DNA from 2 places in the Psychromarinibacter halotolerans genome. Region 1 is predicted to be linked to the other one. Evidence: riboswitches for the same ligand, from Rfam matches in the RefSeq annotation. Region 1 holds a riboswitch; the other holds the start of a gene.
The links. Region 1 has a riboswitch for cobalamin ahead of nrdH (glutaredoxin-like protein NrdH). Riboswitches for the same ligand answer to the same signal wherever they lie in the genome.

Region 1 (11,073 bases):
GGCGAGGTCGAAAGCCCGCAACTTTCGCCGAACGGCGAAGGGGTCGTGATCCGTGCTTTCGTCGAGGCCCCGTATGACCGCCTGCTGTCGACGAACACGCGGTTTTGGGACATTTCGGGCGTATCGGTCACGCTTGGGTCGGGCGGTGTGTCGCTCGACTTCTCTTCGCTGGCCTCGCTGGTCGAGGGCGGCGTCAGCTTCGACACGCTGGTGTCGGGCGGCGACCCCATCGAGCCGGGGCAGGCCTATCAGTTGTTCGGCGACGAAGAGGCGGCGCAGGCCAGCCTTCTGACGGACGGCACCGCGCAGACGCTGGAACTGCTTGCCGTGTTCGACGGCGTGGTCAGCGGCCTGTCCGAAGGCACGGCGGTAAGGTTTCAAGGCGTGCCGGTGGGCGAGGTGACGGGTGTCGCGATGGTTGCCGAGGACGTTGGCGACCGCAAAGTCGTACGCCTGAACGCGACGCTCGCGGTGTCTCCGCCCCGGTTGGGGCTTGGCGAAGGGGCGACGACGGAAGAGGCGTTGTCGCTGCTGGACGATTATGTGGTGCAGGGTCTGCGCGCGCGTCTTGCGTCGGCCAGCCTTTTGTCGAACCAGCTGGTCGTGGAACTGATCGAGGTGCCCGACGCCGATCCCGCGTGGATCGTGAACCGGCAGGGCCGTCCCCCGGAACTTCCGACGGTGGACTCTGACCTTGCGGACCTGAACGCCACGGCGCAGGGCGTGTTCCAGCGGATCAACGAACTGCCGATCGAAGAGGTTTTGGCCTCGGCCGAGCGTATGCTGGATTCGGTCACCAATCTGGTGAACTCCGAAGACACGCGCGCCGTCCTGCCGGGCGTGACCGAGACCTTGGCGGACATCCGTTCGGTCGTGCCCGAGGTCAATGAAACGCTTGATACCGTGCGCGGCGCGGTGCCAAGCCTTGAGGCGACGTTCGCGGAAGCCCGTGCGGTGCTTGCCGAAGCGCGTGAGGTCGTGACCGAGATCCGCGAGGCGGGCATCTCGGAGAAAGTCGAAGAGGCCTTCAACTCGACCGTCAGCGCGGCCGGGTCCGTGGAAGACGCCGCGGCAGGCCTGCCGCCGCTGGTCGCCCGGCTGGATACGCTGGTTCTGCGCGCCGAGGCGACGCTGAGCACGTTCAGCGACAGCTCGCGGCTGGTGACAAGTACCCTTTCGACCCTGCGCAGCATCAGCGAAGCGTCGGAAGCCGTGCGCAACCTTGCGCGGACACTGCAACGCAACCCGAACTCGATCATTCTGGGACGGTGACATGAAGATCAGAGCACTCACGACCCTCATCGCGGCACTTGCTCTTGCCGCCTGTGGCGAGGGCGGGCCGCGTTACCTTGTGGATTCGCCCCCGTCGAACCTGCGGGTGCGCGCGGCGGTTTCGACCCTGCTGGTGCGCACCGTGTCGCTGCCGACCTACGCCGCCGATGAAGAGATCGCGTTTCAGGACAAGAACGGCGTCGTGAAGACGTCGAATTCCGGTCTGTGGGCCGACGATCCGGAACGCGCGACGACGCTGACGGTGACGCGGCATCTAAACGCGATGACCTCGGCCAAGGTCGCGCCGGAACCGTGGCCGCTGCCGGCGCCGCCGGACGGGGTGGTCGACGTGCGGATCGAGAACTTCATCGCCACCAACCAAGGCACCTTCCGGATCTCGGGGCAGTACTTCATCGGGTCCGAGGTGCCGGTGCAGGACGACATCTTCGAAGACCCGGATTACGTGCCCAGATCGCTGCCCGCGCCGCTGCCGGACCGGGTCGGGATCTTCGACATCGCGGTGGCGCTTGCCGGGGACGGGCCCTCGGCCATTGCCGAGGCGCAGGCGGCAGCCCTGACGCGGCTGTCCGAACAGATCGCTCGGGATCTTGTAAGATAATCGAAAAAGGCGTGCAGGCGGGGCTTGCACGCCTTTTTCTTTTGATGGTCCGGGCTAAGTTGCAAGCCGTTCGCAAGTAGATTGACGTTTGCGAATGATTTGCATTAACATCAGATCAAAGATCAGACGCCAACGGGAGAAACCGATGCGCATCCCCCTCTCGACCCTTTCCGCCGCCGCCGCCGTGCTTCTGGCGGGCGCTGCGTCCGCGCAGGACGGCGAGCGACTGAAGGTCGTGACCACCTTCACCGTTTTGGCCGACATGGCGCGGAACGTCGCGGGCGATGCGGCAGAGGTCGTGTCGATCACCAAGCCGGGGGCCGAGATCCACGGATACGAACCCACGCCGCGTGACATAGTGGGCGCCAGCGACGCGGATCTTGTTCTTTGGAACGGCCTGAACCTTGAACTGTGGTTCGAGCAGTTTCTGGCCAACCTTGGCGACGTGCCGTCGGTGACGCTAAGCGAGGGGATCGACCCGATCCCGATCGCCGCAGGCGCGTACGAGGGACAGTCGAACCCCCACGCTTGGATGGGCGTCGAGAACGCGATGATCTACGTCGACAACATCGCCGCCGCCCTGTCGGCCGAGGATCCCGAAAACGCCGAGGCCTATGCGGCCAACGCCGACGCCTATAAGGCCGAGATCCGCGACACGATCGACCCGCTGCGCGAGCGTATCGCGCAGATACCAGAGCGGCAGCGCTGGCTGGTGACCTGCGAAGGCGCGTTCTCGTACCTTGCGCGGGATTTCGGGATGCAAGAGCTGTACCTGTGGCCGATGAACGCCGATCAGGTCGGCACACCGCAACAGGTCCGCGCGGTCATCGACGGCGTGCGACAGAACGAGATCCCGGTCGTGTTCTGCGAAAGTACGGTCAACACCGCGCCGGCGGAACAGGTCGCCCGTGAAACCGGCGCGGACTATGGCGGCGTGCTGTACGTCGACTCGCTGTCCGAAGCGGACGGTGCGGTTCCGACCTATCTCGACCTGCTGCGCGTGACGTCGGAAACCGTCGCGGACGGGTTGGCGCCAGCGGCGGACTGACCCCGGCGCTGGACCGGGACCTGCCCGGCGGCTTTCCGGGCCGTGGGGCGAGGCTATGATTTAAGAGAAACGCAGGCGTGCCTGCCGAAAGGACTTCGATGCTCGACACCACCCCGGCCCCGGCAGAGCGGATCGCGGACGACGGTCCCGGCGGCGGCATCCTTGCGCGGGACGTGACCGTCACCTACCGCAACGGCCATACCGCGCTGCGCCACGCAAGCTTCGAGATCCCGCGCGGCACGGTGACGGCTTTGGTCGGGGTGAACGGGGCTGGGAAATCGACCCTATTCAAGGCGATCATGGGTTTCGTCCCGGCGGCAGCGGGCGAGATCCGGCTGCTGGGCCGCACGGTAAAGCAGGCCCTGCGCGAGAACCTTGTCGCCTATGTGCCGCAAGCGGAAGAGGTCGACTGGGGCTTTCCGGTGCTGGTCGAGGACGTGGTGATGATGGGCCGCTATGGCCACATGGGATTCTTGCGCCGCCCGCGTGCCGCCGACCACGAAGCCGTCGACGCGGCCCTGCGCCGGGTGAACATGCAGGACTTCCGCGACCGCCAGATCGGAGAGCTGTCCGGCGGTCAGCGCAAACGGGTGTTCCTTGCCCGCGCGCTGGCGCAGGAAGGGCAGGTGATCCTGTTGGACGAGCCCTTCACCGGCGTCGACGTGAAGACCGAGGAACAGATCGTCGCCCTGCTGCGCGAGTTGAAGGGCGAGGGGCGGGTGATGCTGGTGTCGACCCACAACCTTGGCTCGGTCCCCGAGTTCTGCGACCGCACCGTGCTGGTGAAGGGAACGGTGCTGGCCTACGGGCCGACCGACACGACCTTTACGCGCGAGAACCTTGAACAGGCGTTCGGCGGGGTGTTGCGGCACTTTACGCTGGGCGGCGCCGACCTGCATGACGATCACCACGACGACCCGCGCGAACTGACGATCTTCACCGACGACGAACGGCCGCTGGTTCACTATGGCGATCGCACGCGCATAAGGGGCGAGGACAGCTGATGGACCTGCTGCTGGTTCCTTTTACCTATGGCTACATGGCCAACGCGATGTGGGTGTCCGCCCTAGTCGGCGGCGTGTGCGCTTTTCTGTCCGCCTATCTGATGCTGAAAGGCTGGTCCCTGATCGGCGACGCGCTGTCCCACTCGGTCGTGCCCGGGGTGGCGGGGGCCTATATCCTTGGCCTGCCCTTCGCGCTGGGCGCCTTCATCGCGGGCGGGCTGGCGGCGGGGGCGATGCTGTTCCTCAGCGACCGCTCGGGTCTGAAGGTCGATGTGATCATCGGTCTGATCTTCACGTCCTTCTTCGGTCTGGGGTTGTTCCTTGTCTCGATCAATCCGATGTCCGTATCGATCCAGACGATCACGATGGGCAACATCCTTGCCATCACCCCCGAGGATACGCTGCAGCTGGCGATCATCGGCGTGGTCTCGCTGGCTATCCTGCTTGCGAAGTGGAAGGACCTGATGGTCACCTTCTTCGACGAGAACCACGCGAAATCCATCGGCCTGCGCCCCGGCTTGCTGAAGGCGGTGTTTTTCGTCCTGCTGTCCGCCGCTGTCGTCGCGGCGATGCAGACCGTCGGCGCGTTCCTTGTGATCGCGATGGTGGTGACGCCGGGCGCGACGGCCTACCTGCTGTGCGACCGCTTCCCGCGTCTGATCCTGACGTCGGTCGCCATCGGCACGCTGACCAGCTTCTTCGGTGCCTACATCAGCTTCTTCTTGGACGGCGCGACCGGCGGCGTGATCGTGACTCTGCAGACCGTGCTGTTCCTTCTGGCCTTCATCCTCGCCCCGAAGCACGGCCTGCTGGCGACCCGCCGTCTGGCCGCAGCGGCGCTTGTATCCGATCCCACCGCGATGCCGGCCAAACCGGAGCCTGCGGAATGAACCTCGACACGCTTCTGCTGCCGTTCCAGTTCCCGTTCATGCAGAACGCCTTTCTGATCGCGGCGATCGTGGCGGTGCCGACGGCATTGCTGTCGTGCTTTCTTGTCCTGAAAGGCTGGGCGCTGATGGGCGACGCGATCAGCCACGCGATTCTTCCGGGTATCGTGCTGGCTTGGATCACCGGCATTCCGTTGATCATCGGCGCGTTCGCGGCGGGGATGACCTGCGCGGTGGCAACCGGCTATCTGTCGGAAAACAGCCGCGTGAAGCAGGACACCATCATGGGCGTCGTGTTCTCGGGCATGTTCGGGGTCGGGCTGATCCTGTACACCTCGATCCACACCAACGAGCATCTGGACCACGTCCTGTACGGCAACATGTTGGGTGTCGGGCCGCAGGATCTGTGGACGGCTGGCCTGATCTCTGCCGGTGTCACGGTTGTGCTGCTGCTGAAGTGGAAAGACCTGCTGCTGCACGCCTTCGATCCGGCGCAGGCGCAGGCAAGCGGGCTTCGCGTGAACCTGCTGCACTATGGCCTGCTGACCATCCTGTCGCTGACCATCGTCGCCACGCTGACCTCGACCGGCCTGATCCTTGCGGTCGGGCTGCTGATCGCGCCGGGCGCCATCGCGTTCCTTCTGGTGCGCAGTTTCGGGCGGATGCTGGTCACCGCCGTCGTCGTCTGCCTTGTCGCGATGCTGGGCGGGGCCTATGCCAGTTTTTTCCTCGACAGCGCCCCGGCACCGACCGTCATCCTGATCTTGTCGTCGATGTTCCTGCTGGCCTTCGTGCGCCGCTTGCTTCTGACCCGCCGCGCGTCCAGGCTGCGGCTAGAGGCCGAAACCTGACCCATCCCAGCGGGCTGCAAGGGGGCGAGTGATTTCTGCCACGGTTCCGGTTTCGGGTCGATTTCCTCGACGTCGTCAGCCTCCTATATGTTGACAGCCCTCGGGCGGCTGGCCCAATATGGTGTTGCTTTTGGTGCCCACGAGGTGACTCGGGGTGAAAAGGGAAACCGGTGCAAATCCGGTACTGCCCCCGCAACTGTAAGCGGCGAGCCAAGGCCCGGAACCACTGGTGTCAGGCAACACCGGGAAGGCGGGCCAAAGCGACCGAGCCGCGGAGTCAGGAGACCTGCCAAAGCGCGAAAAGACGACGACCGCGGCGGAGGGCCCGGATGCGTGGGCAGGCGCAAAGCGCCTGTTTCCGTGTCCCCTTCGGTTCGCATCAACCAGACCTGAAGGGACAGAGCAGATGACCATCACCGTGTATTCGAAACCCGCCTGCGTGCAGTGCACCGCAACCACTCGTGCGCTTGAAGCCCGTGGCCTGGATTTCGCCATCGTCGACCTGACCGAGGACGCCGACGCGATGGAAATGGTGCAGGGTCTTGGCTATCGGCAGGCGCCCGTCGTCGTCGCCGGTGAAGATCACTGGGCCGGCTTCCGTCCCGACATGATCGGTCGGCTGTCCTGAGGACATGACGGGGCTTGTCTACTATTCGTCGCGCTCCGGGAACACGGCGCGGCTGGTCGAACGTCTTGGGCTGCCCGCAGCCCGCGTCCCGATCAGCCCGGCAGATCCCATGCCGGTGGTGGACAAGCCCTTCGTCCTTGTCTGCCCGACCTTCGCCGACGGCGAGGGGCGGGGCGCGGTTCCCAAGCAGGTCATCCGCCTGCTGAACGACCCCGCGACCCGGGCCCTGCTGCGCGGCGTGATCGCGGGCGGCAATCGCAATTTCGGTACGACCTTCGCCCTTGCGGGTGACGTGATCTCGAAAAAGTGCGGCGTACCCGTGCTGTACCGCTTCGAGCTTGCGGGAACCGATACCGATGTCACCCGCATCCGGTCAGGACTTGACCGGATGCGGGACACCCTCTGCTCGGCCGCCTGACGGCGCGGGCACCTCCTCCTCCTCCTATCCGACGCATACCTTCAAGGAACATCATGACAGATCTACGCCCACCGTTTCGTGCCGACCATGTCGGCAGCCTGCTGCGCCCTGCTCCGATCGCCCAAGCCCGCAAGGCCGGCGTCACCGGAGACGAGCTGAAGCAGATCGAGGACCGCGAGATCCCGGCCCTGATCAAGATGCAGGAAGATGTGGGCCTGAAGGTCGTCACCGACGGCGAAGCGCGCCGCGCCTTCTGGCACTATGACTTCATGGATGGCCTGACCGGGCTGGATATCGTCGAGACCGGCGGCGACGCGCTGGGCTTCAAAGGCGCCACCGTCAGCCTTGCGCCGACCATCGACAAGGCGCTGGATTTCCCGGCCGACCACCCGATGCTGGACCACTTCAAATTCGTGGCCGCCAACACCGGCGTTTGCCCCAAGATCTCGATCCCCGGCCCTTCGGCGGTCCACTTCCGCGTGACGCCGGACCACAACCACCACGCGCCCTACGAAGATCAGGACCTGTTCACCGCAGAGATCGCCGCGACCTTCAAAAAGGCCGTGCACGCCTTCTATGACGTCGGCTGCCGTTACCTGCAGCTGGACGATATCTTCTTTGCCTACCTCGGCGACGAGAAGCAGCGCGAGATTCGCCGTTCGATGGGTCAGGACCCGGACTGGATGATCCAGCGTTACGCATGGATGCTGGAAGAGGCGATCAAGGACCGTCCCGACGACATGGTGATCGGCATGCACATGTGCCGCGGCAACTTCCAGTCGACCTTCGTGGCGACCGGCGGCTACGACGCTGCGGCGGACGCGATCTTCAACCAGACCAGCGTCGACGTGTACTTCATGGAGTACGACAGCGAGCGCGCGGGCGGGCTGGAACCGCTGGGTCTGCTGCCCAAGGGCACCAAGCGCGTCATGCCCGGTTTCATCACCACGAAGACCGCCGAACTGGAAAAGGTCGACGACATCAAGCGGCAGCTTGAAGCCGCCTCGAAATTCGTGGACATGGACCAGCTCGGGATCGCGCCGCAGTGTGGATTCGCTTCCACCGAGGAAGGCAACAAGGTCACCGAGGACGATCAGCGCCGCAAGCTGGAACTGGTCGTGAAAGTCGCCCAGGACGTCTGGGGCGAGGCCTGATAGCAAATCGGGCCCGGAGCGATCCGGGCCCGCCTGTTTTTCCACGAGGACCGACCATGCTGGATACCGCCGCGACCGCTTCGCTCGACTACCACGCGCTGAACGCGATGCTGAACCTCTATGACGACGAGGGCCGCATCCAGTTCGAGGCCGACCGGATGGCGGCGCGACAATACTTCCTGCAGCACGTCAACCAGAACACCGTGTTCTTCCACTCGCTGGACGAAAAGCTCGGCTATCTGGTGGAAGAGGGCTATTACGAGCCCGAGGTGCTGGACCAGTATTCCAAGAACTTCCAGCGCGCGATCTGGGACGCGGCCTATGCCCGCAAGTTCCGGTTCCCGACCTTCCTCGGCGCCTTCAAATACTACACTTCGTACACGCTGAAGACGCGTGACGGAAAACGGTACCTAGAACGCTACGAAGACCGCGTGGTGATGAACGCGCTGACGCTGGCGCAGGGTGACGAGGCGCTGGCGATGCGGCTGATGGAAGAGATCCTCGACGGTCGCTTCCAGCCCGCGACGCCGACCTTCCTGAACGCCGGCAAAAAGGCGCGCGGCGAGTTCGTGTCGTGCTTTCTGCTGCGGCTGGAAGACAACATGGAAAGCATCGGGCGCGGCATCAACTCGGCGCTGCAGCTGTCCAAGCGCGGCGGCGGCGTGGCCCTGATGCTGACCAACATCCGTGAGCACGGCGCGCCCATCAAAGGGATCGAGAACCAGTCCTCGGGCGTGATCCCGGTGATGAAGCTGCTGGAGGATTCCTTCAGCTACGCCAACCAACTGGGCGCGCGTCAGGGGGCCGGTGCGGTCTATCTGAATGCGCACCACCCCGACATCCTGCGGTTCCTTGATACCAAGCGCGAGAACGCGGACGAGAAGATCCGGATCAAGACCCTGAGCCTCGGCGTCGTGATCCCCGACGTGACCTTCGAACTGGCGAAGAAGAACGAGGATATGTACCTGTTCTCGCCGCATGACGTCGAAAAGGTCTATGGCGTGCCCTTCTCGGACATCTCGGTCACCGAGAAATACGCCGAAATGGTCGACAACCCGAAGATCCGCAAAAAGAAGATCAACGCCCGCGCGTTCTTCCAGACGATCGCCGAGATCCAGTTCGAAAGCGGCTATCCCTACATCATGTTCGAGGACACCGTGAACAAGGCGAACCCGATCGCGGGCCGCATCGCCATGTCGAACCTGTGTTCCGAGATCCTGCAGGTCAACGAAGCGTCCGAGTTCAACGAGGACCTGTCCTATTCCTCGATGGGCACCGACATCTCGTGCAACCTCGGCTCGATGAACATCGCCCGTGCGATGGACGGCGGCGACCTTGGCGCGTCGGTCGGAACCGCGATCCGCGCGCTTAATGCGGTGTCCGAGATGTCGGCCATCGACTCGGTCCCGTCGATCCGAAAGGGCAACGACGAAAGCCACGCCATCGGGCTGGGGCAGATGAACCTGCACGGCTACCTCGCACGGGAACGCATCCATTACGGGTCCGCCGAGGGTGTCGATTTCACCAACATCTACTTCTGCACCGTGCTGTATCACGCGCTGCGGGCATCGAACGCGCTGGCGAAAGAAAAGGGCAAGAAGTTCAAAGGCTTTGAGACGTCCGCCTATGCGGACGGCAGCTTCTTCGACAAGTACGTCGACGGCACTTGGCAGCCCGAAACGGACCGTGTGGCAGAGCTTTTCGAGAAGGCGGGCATCGCGATCCCGACCAGCGCCGACTGGGCGGACCTGCGGGACGCGGTGAAGACCCACGGGATCTATAACCGCAACCTTCAGGCCGTGCCGCCGACCGGTTCGATCAGCTACATCAACTATGCCACTTCCTCGATCCACCCGATCACGTCGAAGGTCGAGATCCGGAAAGAGGGCAAGATCGGGCGCGTCTATTACCCGGCGCCGTTCATGACGAACGACAACCTCGAATACTACCGCGACGCCTACGAGATCGGGCCCGAGGCGATCATCGACACCTACGCTGCCGCGACCCAGCACGTCGATCAGGGGCTGTCGCTGACGCTGTTCTTCCCCGCCGAGGCCACCACGCGCGACATCAACCGCGCGCAGATCTACGCGTGGAAGAAGGGGATCAAGACGATCTACTACATCCGCCTGCGCCAAGCCGCGCTGGAAGGAACCGAAGTGGAAGGCTGCGTGTCCTGCACGCTGTGATGCTGCGGTGCGCATGAATGCGCACCCTACACGGATCAAGGTGTCGCCACCCGTAGGGTGCGCATTCATGCGCACCTTTTCGCACCCGAAGGATCGAGACGATGAAAGACATGCCCCACGCCCGCCCCGTGCCGCGCGCGATCAACTGGAACCGTCTGCAGGACGACAAGGATCTTGAGATCTGGAACCGCCTGACGGTGAACTTCTGGCTGCCCGAGAAGGTGCCGCTGTCGAACGACATTCAAAGCTGGTCGCAGCTGACCGAGGAAGAGCAGAAGCTGACGATCCGCGTCTTCACCGGCCTGACCCTGCTGGACACGATCCAGAACACCGTGGGCGCGCCGTCGCTGATGCCCGACGCCGTGACGCCGCACGAGGAAGCCGTGCTGACCAACATCGCCTTCATGGAGGCGGTGCACGCGCGGTCCTATTCGTCGGTCTTCTCGACCCTGTGCCAGACCACCGAGGTCGACGAGGCGTTCCGCTGGTCCGCCGAGAACGAGCACCTGCAGGCCAAGTCGCGCCTGATCCTCGACGAGTACGACGCAACCTCGAACCCGCTGAAGAAGAAAATCGCCAGCGTGTTCCTTGAATCGTTCCTGTTCTACTCCGGCTTCTACCTGCCGATGCACTGGTCCAGCCGCGCGCGGCTGACCAACACCGCCGACCTGATCCGGCTGATCATCCGCGACGAGGCGATCCACGGCTATTACATCGGGTACAAGTTCCAGCGCGGCGCCGAACGGCTTTCGGAACAGGAACGGACCGAACTGAAGGATTTCGCCTTCGCGCTGCTGTTCGACCTGTACGATATCGAGGCGCGCTATACCGAGCAGCTGTACGATCCGCTGGGCCTGACCGAGGACGTGAAGCACTTCCTGCACTATAACGCCAACAAGGCGCTGCAGAACCTCGGCTTCGAGGCGCTGTTCCCCGACGAGGCGACCCGCGTGAACCCGGCGATCATGGCGGCGCTGTCGCCCGGATCGGACGAGAACCACGA
Region 2 (11,073 bases), on a different contig from region 1:
TCGACCATGTAGGACCAGAGCGCGTCATAGTCCGCGTCCGAGACGGTGGACAGGCGGCGCAGGTCGGCGTCGGGCTTGTCGTCGCCGGGCAGCAGCGCCAGCGGCACACCCGCGTCGTGGCAGTGGGCGGCGTATTGTTCCGCGCCATAGCGCCAGTAGCCCGTGCCGCCAAGGACGCGGGCGATCACAAGGCGGGACTTCGTGGCGCAGGCTTCGATGTGCAGGTCGACGGACATCGGGTGGCGCAGGTGCAGGATGCTGGCCAGCCGCAGGGTGGGGGCATCGGGCGTCGACGCGCGCGCCTCGGACAGCGCCGCAAGTTCGGTGTCGGCCGCCGACAGAAACACGACGTCGGCGGGGGTCTGGTTCAGGTCGACGGGTTCGCCGTCGTCGACGGTGCCGGGCGTGGCGGCGAGAAGATGCATCGGGCGGGCCTTGCTTGCGGTGACGGGGCCGGGGCGCGAGAGGGCCCCGGAACCTTCGGAATGGGTGCGGCGGCGCGGCGGATCAGGCCAGCGGCTTTTCCATGAAGACGCTGGAACTGTTGGCCTGATAGGCGCCGAACGGCCCGCAGGTTTCAAAGCCGTGCCGGGCATACAGCTTGTGCGCGGCGTGCAGCAGGTCGCCGGTTTCAAGCCGCAGCCACGGCAGCCCGGCGGCGCGGGCCTCGTCCTCGAGCATGCGCATCAGGGCGTCTGCGGTGCCGGTGCCGCGCGCGTCGGGCGAGACGAACATCGACTTGATCTCGCCGTAGCCGTCGCGCAGCGCCAGCGCGGCGCAGCCGGTGATCGTATCGCCGTTACGGGCGGTGAAGAACCGGATGTCGGGTCCGCACAGCTGGTCGACCGAAAGGAAGTGGTTTTCCTCTGGCTCGAACAGCTCTTGCATCAGGGCGTGGCTGGCCTGCAGCAGCGCCATCGCCTGCGGATGGCGCGGGTCGCCCGGTTCGACCGCGATCATGCCGGGGCCGTATCCATCAGCGCGGCTTCGATCGCAGCGCGGTCCAGACCGGCCTGCCCGATGACGACCAGCCGCGTCTCGCGCGGTTCGCCGGCGGTAAGCGGACGGTCGAAGTAGGTGTCGACGCGGGGGCCGACGGCTTGCAGCGTCAGGCGCATCGGCTTGCCCGCGACCGCGGCGAAGCCCTTGAGCCGCAGGATGTCGTGGGCGCGGATCACGTCGGCCACCTGTTGCGCGAAGGCCTTGGGATCGGTGATCTCGGGGCGGGTGACGACGAAGCTGTCGAACTCGTCATGGCCGTGTTCGTGCGCGTGATCGTGGTGATCGTCGTCCTCATCATCGTCGTGGTGGTGGTGATGGTGGTGCACCTCGTGCCGCGCGGCGATGTCGTCTTCCGCCGCTTGGCCACGGCCCAGCAGAACGTCGACCGGCAATGCGCCCATAGAGGTTTTCACGACCTGCACGCCGGCGCGCGAGTCGGTGCCCAGCCGGGCGGCCAGCGCATCGGCGGCGGTGCTGTCCAGAAGGTCGGTCTTGTTCACCACGATCATGTCGGCGCAGGCGATCTGGTCTTCGAACAGTTCCGACAGCGGTGTCTCGTGGTCGAGGTTGTCGTCCATCGCGCGCTGGGCATCGACGGCGGCGACGTCGTGGGCAAAGCGCCCCTCGGTCACGGCTTTGCCATCCACCACGGTGACGACGCCGTCGACGGTGACGCGGGTGGAAATCTCGGGCCAGTTGAAGGCGCGGACCAGCGGCTGCGGCAGGGCAAGGCCCGAGGTCTCGATCACGATGTGGTCGGGGGGCGTGTCGCGGTCCAGCAGCTTTTGCAGGGTCGGCACGAAATCCTCGGCCACGGTGCAGCAGATGCAGCCGTTCGACAGTTCCATCACGTCGTCGTCGGTGCAGGTCTCGTCGCCGCAGCCTTTCAGGATGTCGCCGTCGACGCCAAGGTCGCCGAATTCGTTGATGATCAAAGCGATGCGACGGCCGTTCGCGTTCTGCAGCATGTGGCGGATCAGCGTGGTCTTGCCGGACCCGAGGAAGCCGGTGACGACGGTGGCGGGGATCTTGGCGGGCATGGGGAAGGCTCCGGAAAGGAAAAGGGACCGCCCGGTCAGGCGGCCCCGTCAGGTCGTGGTCTGGATCAGGCGCCGAGCAGGGCGGCGAGTGCAGCGCCTTCGGCCGTTTCGAGGATCAGGAAGACCCCGACGCCAGCAACGGCGGCGCCGGCGAGGCGCGCGTTGATCGACGCGGCTTCGGTCACGCCCATCGCCTTTTCGGCCAGCCAGCCGGCGGCCAGCGCGATGGCGTATTGCACCACGCCAAGGCCCAGCAGGTAGCCCAGCAGAACGGCGCCGCCGACGCCGCCTTCTTGCGCGGCCATCGCATCGCCGAAGGCAGAGCCGTGGAACAGGCCGAAGCCCGCGAACAGCACCAGCGTCGGCACGGTGCCAAGGGCGCGCCCGGACAGCAGCGCGCCGCCGAGGACCAGCAGCGAAATCGCGATCACGGTTTCCTTGATGGGCATCGCAACGCCCGCGTACATCAGGCCGCAGCCGACCAGCATCGCGGCCACATAGGCGGCGGGGGCGGCAAGGCGGCGCGTGGTAAACAGCGCGGCGATGCCGACGAGCGCCACGAAGAACAGGTGGTCGAAGCCCAGGATCGGGTGGCCGACGCCGGACAGCAGCCCGTGGCCGAAGGTTTCCATCGGTGCGCCTGCCAGCGGGTGGTGGGCGAGGGCCGGCGTCGCGGCGAGCGCGAGGGCGGCGGTAAGCAGTTTCTTCATCAGTGTCCCCTTTCGGTTCCAAAAGGGGGTGCGGAAGGTGCGTCTTGCGCGCTTGCCTTCACGGAACACCCCGTCCGTTGAGTAGCCGGACGCGTAAACGCCCGTGCACGGCTGGTCTCCTGGCTTCGCGGGTCATCACGTCTCGCCGCCTTCCCGGGCCCGAACGGATCGGACGCCCAGTGGCATCTTGGCGGGACGCTCGCCGCTTACAGTCGCGGGGGCGGCTTCGGTCTCGGGCCCCGATGTGGGTCACCACGCTCCGAATTCCCAGTTAGGCCCTGCGTGCTTGGCACGACTGCGGGCACCGTACGGGGCCGATCTGCGCATGACGGGACCGTTGCGTCAAGGTGGATTGCGGGCGCGGTGCCGGGTTCGGCGACCGGATGGCGGACGCTGCGGCGTGGCTGCGTCAGTCGGCAGGGTTTCATGCGGGAAGCGCGCGCAGGCGTGTTCGCGCGTCTTGAACCCGAAGAAAGGGCTGTGCGGGTGTCGGGCTTGGTCCCATCAGGCGCCGGATTCGCCGACGTTGCCCGGCTGACAGCCCGGCCATCGCCTGCGGTCCGGGCCAGAAGGTTTCGCAGGCCACCCCCTCGGCCAGGATGATGCTGTGACGCTGGCAGACAAGGTGGATCAGCGGCGACGCGGAGGCGGGCGAGGCAAGGCCCACGCGGGGCAAAACGGTCAGCGCGCGGGCCGGGACAAGCGCGCCAAGCGCCGCGACCCAAACGCGGTGCTGCGCGGACAGCACCATGCCCCGAAGCGGCCGTTTGGGCCCAAGCGCGCCCGCCCGAAGCCGGACCGGCAACGCGGCCGCCTGGGCGGCGCTGCGCAGCACAAGGTCCAGGCGGATCGCGCCGCCATCGGCAAGGCGCAAGCTCTCTCCGCCGCGCAGGCTGGCGGCCTCTTGCAACCGTCCGTCGGCAAGGTGGATGCGTGTGCGCGGCCCGAAACACGGCGGCCACATGCTGGCATAGGCGTTGATCCCATACGACCCGTCGTAGCGGCCGATCACGGTCAGCGCGACGCCGTCCGGCGGCTTCACCCCCTGCGGCACGAAGCCGTGGATCGTGAACGCGTCGTTGGCCAGCGAGACGAATTGCAGGATGTAGGTTTCGCCGCCGGGCGCCTGAACGTTCAGGACGTATTCGGATTCGATGATCGTGCCTGCCGTGTACGTCGCGCCGTCCAGCGTGATGTCCGACACAAGCGTCTGTTCCAGTCCGGCGTCGTCGTCGAAATACGCGTTCGCGGTATCCTCGACCAGCACCTGTTGATACACGGCGCCATTGGTCAGCGTCACGGTGTCGGTGCCGAGCAGAAACTGGTAGCCGCCGTTGTCGTTGAAGCCAGCGCCGTTGGTCGTCGAAATCTCCGAGATATCGAAGATGTTGATGGAATACTGGGTCATCAGGGCCCACGCGAGACTGCACCGCGCCGTTCTGGCCCACCCGCACTAAGATACCGTTAGCCTTGGCCGGTTTGCCCTTCGGTGCTCAATATCTTGGGGATAACGGGCCCATTCCCGCCACATGCAGCGCGCTGGCGTTGACTCATCCGGCATGGGCCGGAGAATGGCGGGAACGAGAATCAACCGGGCAGCAGATCCATTGCGTTTCAACCGAATCCGTCTGAACGGCTTCAAAAGCTTTGTCGATCCCACCGACCTGATGATCCAGGACGGTCTGACAGGCGTGGTCGGGCCGAACGGCTGCGGCAAGTCCAACCTGCTGGAGGCTTTGCGCTGGGTGATGGGCGAAAACCGTCCGACCGCGATGCGGGGCGGCGGGATGGAAGACGTGATCTTCGCTGGCGCCGCGACGCGTCCGGCCCGGAACTTCGCCGAGGTTTCGCTGCACCTCGACAACTCGGACCGGCTTGCGCCCGCCGGGTTCAACGACAGTGACCTGCTTGAGATCACCCGGCGGATCACGCGGGATGCGGGTTCGGCCTATAAGGTGAATTCGAAGGACACCCGCGCCCGCGACGTGCAGATGATGTTCGCGGATGCCTCGACAGGCGCGCATTCGCCCGCGTTGGTGCGGCAGGGCCAAATCTCTGAACTGATCAACGCCAAGCCGAAGAACCGGCGCCGCGTGCTGGAGGATGCGGCGGGCATCGGCGGTCTGTACCAGCGTCGGCACGAAGCCGAACTGAAGCTGAACGGCGCCGAGCAAAACCTGCTGCGGGTCGACGATGTGATCGAACAGCTTGCGGGGCAACTGTCGCAACTGGCGCGGCAGGCCCGGCAGGCGGCCCGCTACCGCGAGATCGGCACGGCGCTGCGCCAGTCCGAGGGCATGTTGCTGTACCGCCGCTGGCGCGAGGCGGACGAGGCCCGCCTGTCCGCCGATTCCGGGCTGCGCGAGCGCATCACCGCCGCCGCCGCCGCCGAGCGTGCCGCCGTGACCGCGGCGCAGGCCCGCGAGAAGGCGGACGAGGCGCTGCCGCCCCTGCGCGAGGAAGAGGCGATCGCCGCCGCGATCCTGCAACGGCTTCTGGTCCAGCGCGACGCGCTTGCCGACCAAGAGGCGCGGGCGAAATCCGCCATTGAGACGCTGACCGCGCGGATCACCCAACTGGGCCGTGACCTAGAGCGGGAAGAGGCGCTGAACCGCGATGCGGGCGACTCGATCTCTTTGCTGCGGGAAGAGCACGAGGAACTGAACGCTGCGGGCGACGGGCACGAAGACGCGGTGGAAGAGGCCGCCGAAGCCGCCAAGGATGCCGCGCGGGTGTTGCAGGAACGCGAGGACACCCTGTCGGCCCTGACCGAAGAGGCCGCCCGCCTGTCGGCGCGCCACCAGTCCGCGCAGCGCCTGCTGGACGACACCCGCAAGACGCTGGACCGCAACGAGTCCGAGGCCGAGCGCGCCCGCGAGGCGGTGCAGTCGGCGCAGTCCGCGCTGGAGGGATCCGACGGCGCCTTCACCGCGGCGCAAGAGGCGCTGGAGGAAGCGACGGCGATGGCCGAAGAGGCCGAAGCGCTGTTGACCGAGGCCGACGAATCCCGCGCCGAGGCGCAATCGCGCGAGGCCGACGCCCGCGCGGAGCGGTCCGAAGCCGATGGCGAGGCCAGCGCCCTGCGGGCCGAGGCGAACGCCCTGTCCAAGCTGGTGCAGCGCGACACGTCGGAAGGCGGCGTGATCGACGCGCTGCGGGTGCAGCCGGGCTATGAAAAGGCGCTGGGCGCCGCGCTGGCGGACGACCTGCGCGCGCCCGAGATTGGTGCCGAAGGCGTGTCGGGCTGGGCCCACCTTCCGGGCTACCCTTCGCCGCAGGACCTCCCGTCCGGTGTTTCGGCACTGTCGAACTATGTCACCGTCCCCGCCGTTCTGGCCCGCCGGGTCGGGCAGGTGGGCGTCGTCGCACCCGAGGACGGCGCGCGTCTACAGGCCGATCTCAAACCCGGTCAGCGGCTGGTTTCGACCGAGGGCGACCTGTGGCGCTGGGACGGTTTCCGCGCCGGTGCCGAGGACGCGCCGTCCGCCGCTGCGCTGCGCCTTCAGCAGCTGAACCGGCTGGAAGAGCTGAAGCAGTCGCTGGAACAAGCAACGGCGCGGGCCGACGGCGCGGCGCGCGCGCACGAGATGCTGAAGACCCAGCTGCGCGATCTGACCGAAGCCGACCGCCGCGCCCGCGAGGCGCGCCGTACCGCGGACGGTCGCGTGGCTGACGCGAACCGCGCGCTGTCCCGCGCCGAGGCCGACCGCAACATCGCGGCGGGCAAGCTTGAGACCGCGCAGCTTGCGGTGACCCGCCACGAGGACGAGGCGAACCGCGCCCGGTTGGCGCTGTCCGAGGCGGAACGCGGCATGGCCGAGCTTGGCGATCTGGATGCGGCCCGTGCGCAGGTCGAGGACGTCAAGATGACGGTCGAGGCCGCGCGGATGACGATGATGTCCCGCCGCGCCGCACATGACGAATTGAAACGCGAGGGCGAGGCCCGCGCCGGGCGTCTTCGTAGTGTCGAAAAGGACATCGCGGGCTGGCAGAAGCGTTTGGAAACGGCGGACACCCGGATTTCCGAACTGGCCGCGCGCAAGTCGGAGTCCGAGGCCGAGTTGGAAGAGGCGCAGGAGGTCCCCGCGCAGCTGTCGATCGAACGCGAGACGCTGACAGACGGGATCGCCGAGGCCGAGGAACGCCGTGGCGCGGCGGCCGATGCGCTGGCCGTGGCCGAGACGACCCAGCGCGAGACCATCGCCGCCGAACGCGATGCCGAGCGCGAAGCCGGTCAGGCCCGCGAAGCCCGCGCCGCCGCCGAAGCCCGCGCCGAAGCCGCGCGCGAGGCGGTGCAGACCGCCGCCGACCGGATCGAAGAGGCGCTGGAGCTGACGCCGAAAACCCTGCTGGCGCAGCTAGAGACCGACCCGGACCAGATGCCTCCGTCCGAGAGCATCGAGCAGGAAGTGAACCGCCTGAAACGCCAGCGCGATGCGCTGGGCGCGGTGAACCTGCGGGCCGAAGAAGACGCCAAGGAAGTGCAGGAAGAGCACGACACGCTGGTGTCCGAAAAGGCCGACCTCGAGGCCGCGATCTCGAAGCTGCGCACCGGTATCGCAAGCCTGAACAAGGAAGGCCGCGAACGGCTTCTGACCGCGTTCGAGCAGGTGAACTCGAACTTCTCGATGCTGTTCACCCACCTGTTCGGCGGCGGCGAGGCGAAGCTTGTGCTGGTCGAATCCGACGACCCGCTGGAAGCGGGGCTAGAGATCATGTGCCAGCCGCCGGGCAAGAAGCTGTCGACCCTGTCGCTGCTGTCGGGCGGCGAACAGACGCTGACCGCGCTGGCGCTGATCTTCGGCGTGTTCCTTGCCAACCCGGCCCCGATCTGCGTGCTGGACGAGGTCGACGCGCCGCTTGACGACGCCAACGTGACCCGGTTCTGCGACATGCTGGACGAGATGACGCGCCGCACCTCGACCCGGTTCCTGTGCATCACCCACCACGCGGTGACGATGGCCCGCATGGACCGTCTGTTCGGTGTGACGATGCAGGAACAGGGCGTGTCTCAGCTTGTGTCCGTCGACCTGAAGAAGGCCGAACAGATGGTGGCCTGACCCGCCCCGTTTAGGGCCGCGTCAGCCGGTGCATCGCGCCAACACCAGCGGCGGCGAACCGATCCCCTGGATCACCAGCACATCCGGCGCGAACAGGTTCACCAGCGCATAGCCATGCATGTCCGGCCCGGTCAGGATGCCGGCGATGACCTGCGGCGGCATCTCGCTAAGCGGGCGGTTCGGGAACAGGAACGCGGCAAACCCGTCAAGATCCGCCGTGCGCGCGAAGGTCGTGCCGCCCACGGGCGTATAGGTGACGACGGCCCCCGTCGCGGCGCCGCCGCGGGTCCGTGTCACGGTAAAGCCGAACGCCCCATCGCGCGCGATCACAAGAGGAACCTGCCCGCAGACGTCCGCGGCGGTGTCGGCATCGTAGGGCGCGTCCCGGAAGACCAGATTGGTCGGCACCCAACGCCCGACGAACTGATCGATCGGCGCGGTGTCCAGCGCCATGAAGGCCGCAGGCTCCGTGGCGCCCCCCGGATAGAACGTCTCTAACGCGCGCGTGACGTCGGCGTCGATGCTTTGAGCGTGGGACGCGGCGGGACCGGCCAGCGCAAGCGCGGCGACCAGCAGGCGGGACAGGCGGCGGAACCGGGGATTGGTCATCGGGAAATCTCCATTCTTTGCAATGGGCGGGATGATTGCCGGACCCGGTCGCAGGGGCAAGGTGCGCACGCTGGATGACGTTGGGGTAGTTCAGGCTTTGGCGCGGTTCGAGCATTCGCGATGCGCGCGGTAGGGCCGAAAAAAGAAAACCCGCGGGACCTTCTGGCGCCGCGGGTTCTGTACGTTCTCGGAGGGAGAGAGCGAAAACGTCTGTGTGTTGAGGGCGTTCTACCGATCGTCGCAGTTCGTGTAAAATTCTAACTGCTTTCGTGGTTAAGACCCCTCCCGTCTCTCTACAGCCGGTTCAGCAGCTCGCGCGTGGGCCATGCGTCGGCTGGCAGGCCCAGACGCTGCTGTTCGGCCTGAACGGCGGCGCGCGTTCCGGCGCCAAGGATGCCGTCGATCTTGCCGACGTCATGCCCCAGCGCAGCCAGCTTCTGCTGCAGCACCCTCATCTCGCCGTCCGACAGGCGCGGATCGGCATTGCCCGGATCGTAGACCGGGGCCCCCATCAGGCGGGTGGCGAAATAGGCGGCGGTGGCGACATAGACATAGCTTTGGTTCCACTCGAACAGCGCCTGATAGTTCGGGTAGATCATGAAGGCCGGGCCCTTGCGGCCCATCGGCAGCATCAGCGTGCCGTCCAGCGACGGCCCTTCCCACGCGCCGGACCGGGGCGTCACGCCCCACGCTTCCCACTCGCTGACCGGGCGATAGTGATGCGGCTGCACGCCGGTCTCTTCCCACGGCAGGTCGGCGGGCAGGACGACTTCCTGCATCCACGGTTCGTTCGGACGCCAGCCGAAGCTGCGCAGCATGTTCGCGCCGGAAAACAGCGCGTCGGCGACCGAATGGTCAAGGTCGACGTGACCGTCGCCGTCCCCGTCGAAGCCCCGGTGCATGATGTCGAGCGGCAGCATCTGCACCTGCCCGACCTCGCCCGCCCACGCGCCTTGGGTGTCCAGCGGGAAGTCGCCGCGCGCGTACAGTTCCAGCGCGCCGAACACCTGCGGCTGGAACAGTTCCGGGCGCCGGCAGTCGTGCGACAGCGTCATCAGCGTGTCGATGGTGTTGAAGTCGCCGGTGAACGCGCCGAAATCGGTCTCGAACGCCCAGAACGACAACAGGATGCCGCGCGGCACGCCCAGTTCGGATTCGATGCGCGAGAAGATGGCGTCGTTCTTCTGGGATTCCTGCCGTCCCTTGTCGAGCCGGTACTGCGCGATCAAACGGCGCGAGAACTCGATGAAGTCAGAATTGAAGATCCCCTGCGCGCGGTCGGCGTTGATCGTGCGCTGCAGGTAGTTTGCCGACCGGAAGAACGGCTCTGTCACTTCGGGCGGATAAGACATCTCTTCCGCCTTGGCCTTCATGCGGTTGACGAAGTCGCCGAAGCTGCCGCCGCATTCGACGTAGATCTGGCGGGTTTCCTCGGCTTTCAGAGTGCCTGTCGACAGCGCAAGTGCTGCGGCTATCGAAACGATTTTTGCGAAACGCATTGGGTCCTCTCACCTGTTTGTGGGCAATGTAACAGGCGTCGGGCCTCAGGCAACGGCGAACAGGAAAACAAGGATCAGCGCCGACGCCCACGTGCGCCACAGGGCGCGGGTGGCGGCCTCGATCTCGGCGGGGCCGGGGTCGCGGCGTCCATCGGGGTTCACGAAGGGAAAATCGCGGGTCTCGCCGTTATAGGACCGGGGCCCCGACAGCGCGGTTCCAAGAGCCGAGGCCATCGCGGCTTCGGGCCAGCCCGCGTTGGGCGACCGGTGCAGCTGCGCGTCGCGCGCCATGTCGCGCCATGTCGCAGGGCATCCGTGCGCCAGCCAGATCAACAGCGCGGTCAGGCGCGCGGGCACGAGGTTCAGTAGGTCGTCGAACCGGGCGGCGGCCCATCCGAACGCCTCGTGGCGCGGGGTGCGGTAGCCGATCATGCTGTCGGCGGTGTTGGTCATCTTGTAGATCATCAGGCCGGGCAGCCCGCCGATTAGGAACCAGAAAGCGGGCGCGATGACACCGTCCGACAGGTTCTCGGCCGCGCTTTCGATCGCGCCGCGCGCGATGGCGGGCCCGTTCATCGTCGCCGTGTCGCGGCCAACGATCCGGGCGACGGCGCGGCGTCCGGCGGCGACCGACTGGCGCAGGTCGCGGGCCACATCCGCGACGTGGTCGCACAGGCTGCGCTGGGCCAGCAGGATCGCCGCCGCCAGAACCTCCCACAGGGGGCCAAGGGGCAGGGCGGCAATCGCGCCGCCCAACAGGCCAGCGGCAAGGCAAAGCGCGGCAAAGGCCACGGCGCCCTTAAGGCGGCGGCTGTCGCCCACGTTGAAGCGCCGGTCGATCCAACCCACCGCGCGCCCCATCAGGACCGCCGGGTGCGGCAGGCGCGACCACAGCCACCGAGGTTCGCCAAAAAGCGCGTCCAGCACCATCGCGGCAAGCAGAAGGGCAGCGTGGGTCATCGCGGCCGCCGCCCCGCGCCGATCCCGGCCGCGGCTGTCATCCGTCGTCCGGCAGCGGCGGGTGGCGGGTCACGAAATGCCCCTTCACCCCCTGCGGCCACTGGCGATAGGGAACCTGCCCCGTCTCGCTTTCGGCATGCAACCCTGCGTAGGTCAGGATCGCATCGGCGCTTTCGGCGTCCGGAACGAAATT

Region 2: it holds a riboswitch for cobalamin, as region 1 does, so the genes downstream of both, P1K30_RS21430 (HupE/UreJ family protein) here and nrdH (glutaredoxin-like protein NrdH) in region 1, are expected to answer to the same signal.

What each region holds. Positions count from the first base shown of each region.
Region 1 covers NZ_JARGYD010000002.1:305,110-316,182, reverse strand. The annotation lists gene P1K30_RS06450 (PqiB family protein) at 1-1,272, shown strand, start outside; gene P1K30_RS06445 (PqiC family protein) at 1,274-1,891, shown strand; gene P1K30_RS06440 (metal ABC transporter substrate-binding protein) at 2,037-2,939, shown strand; gene P1K30_RS06435 (manganese/iron ABC transporter ATP-binding protein) at 3,038-3,943, shown strand; gene P1K30_RS06430 (metal ABC transporter permease) at 3,943-4,833, shown strand; gene P1K30_RS06425 (metal ABC transporter permease) at 4,830-5,681, shown strand; cobalamin riboswitch at 5,796-5,989, shown strand; gene nrdH (glutaredoxin-like protein NrdH) at 6,088-6,309, shown strand; gene nrdI (class Ib ribonucleoside-diphosphate reductase assembly flavoprotein NrdI) at 6,314-6,727, shown strand; gene P1K30_RS06410 (5-methyltetrahydropteroyltriglutamate--homocysteine S-methyltransferase) at 6,781-7,881, shown strand; gene nrdE (class 1b ribonucleoside-diphosphate reductase subunit alpha) at 7,938-10,070, shown strand; gene nrdF (class 1b ribonucleoside-diphosphate reductase subunit beta) at 10,172-11,073, shown strand, end outside.
Region 2 covers NZ_JARGYD010000012.1:64,279-75,351, reverse strand. The annotation lists gene cobN (cobaltochelatase subunit CobN) at 1-425, opposite strand, end outside; gene P1K30_RS21440 (GNAT family N-acetyltransferase) at 508-960, opposite strand; gene cobW (cobalamin biosynthesis protein CobW) at 957-2,042, opposite strand; gene P1K30_RS21430 (HupE/UreJ family protein) at 2,108-2,752, opposite strand; cobalamin riboswitch at 2,845-3,076, opposite strand; gene P1K30_RS21425 (Hint domain-containing protein) at 3,177-4,160, opposite strand; gene smc (chromosome segregation protein SMC) at 4,360-7,812, shown strand; gene P1K30_RS21415 (hypothetical protein) at 7,834-8,421, opposite strand; gene P1K30_RS21410 (lytic murein transglycosylase) at 8,715-9,920, opposite strand; gene cbiB (adenosylcobinamide-phosphate synthase CbiB) at 9,966-10,880, opposite strand; gene P1K30_RS21400 (DUF1636 domain-containing protein) at 10,918-11,073, opposite strand, start outside.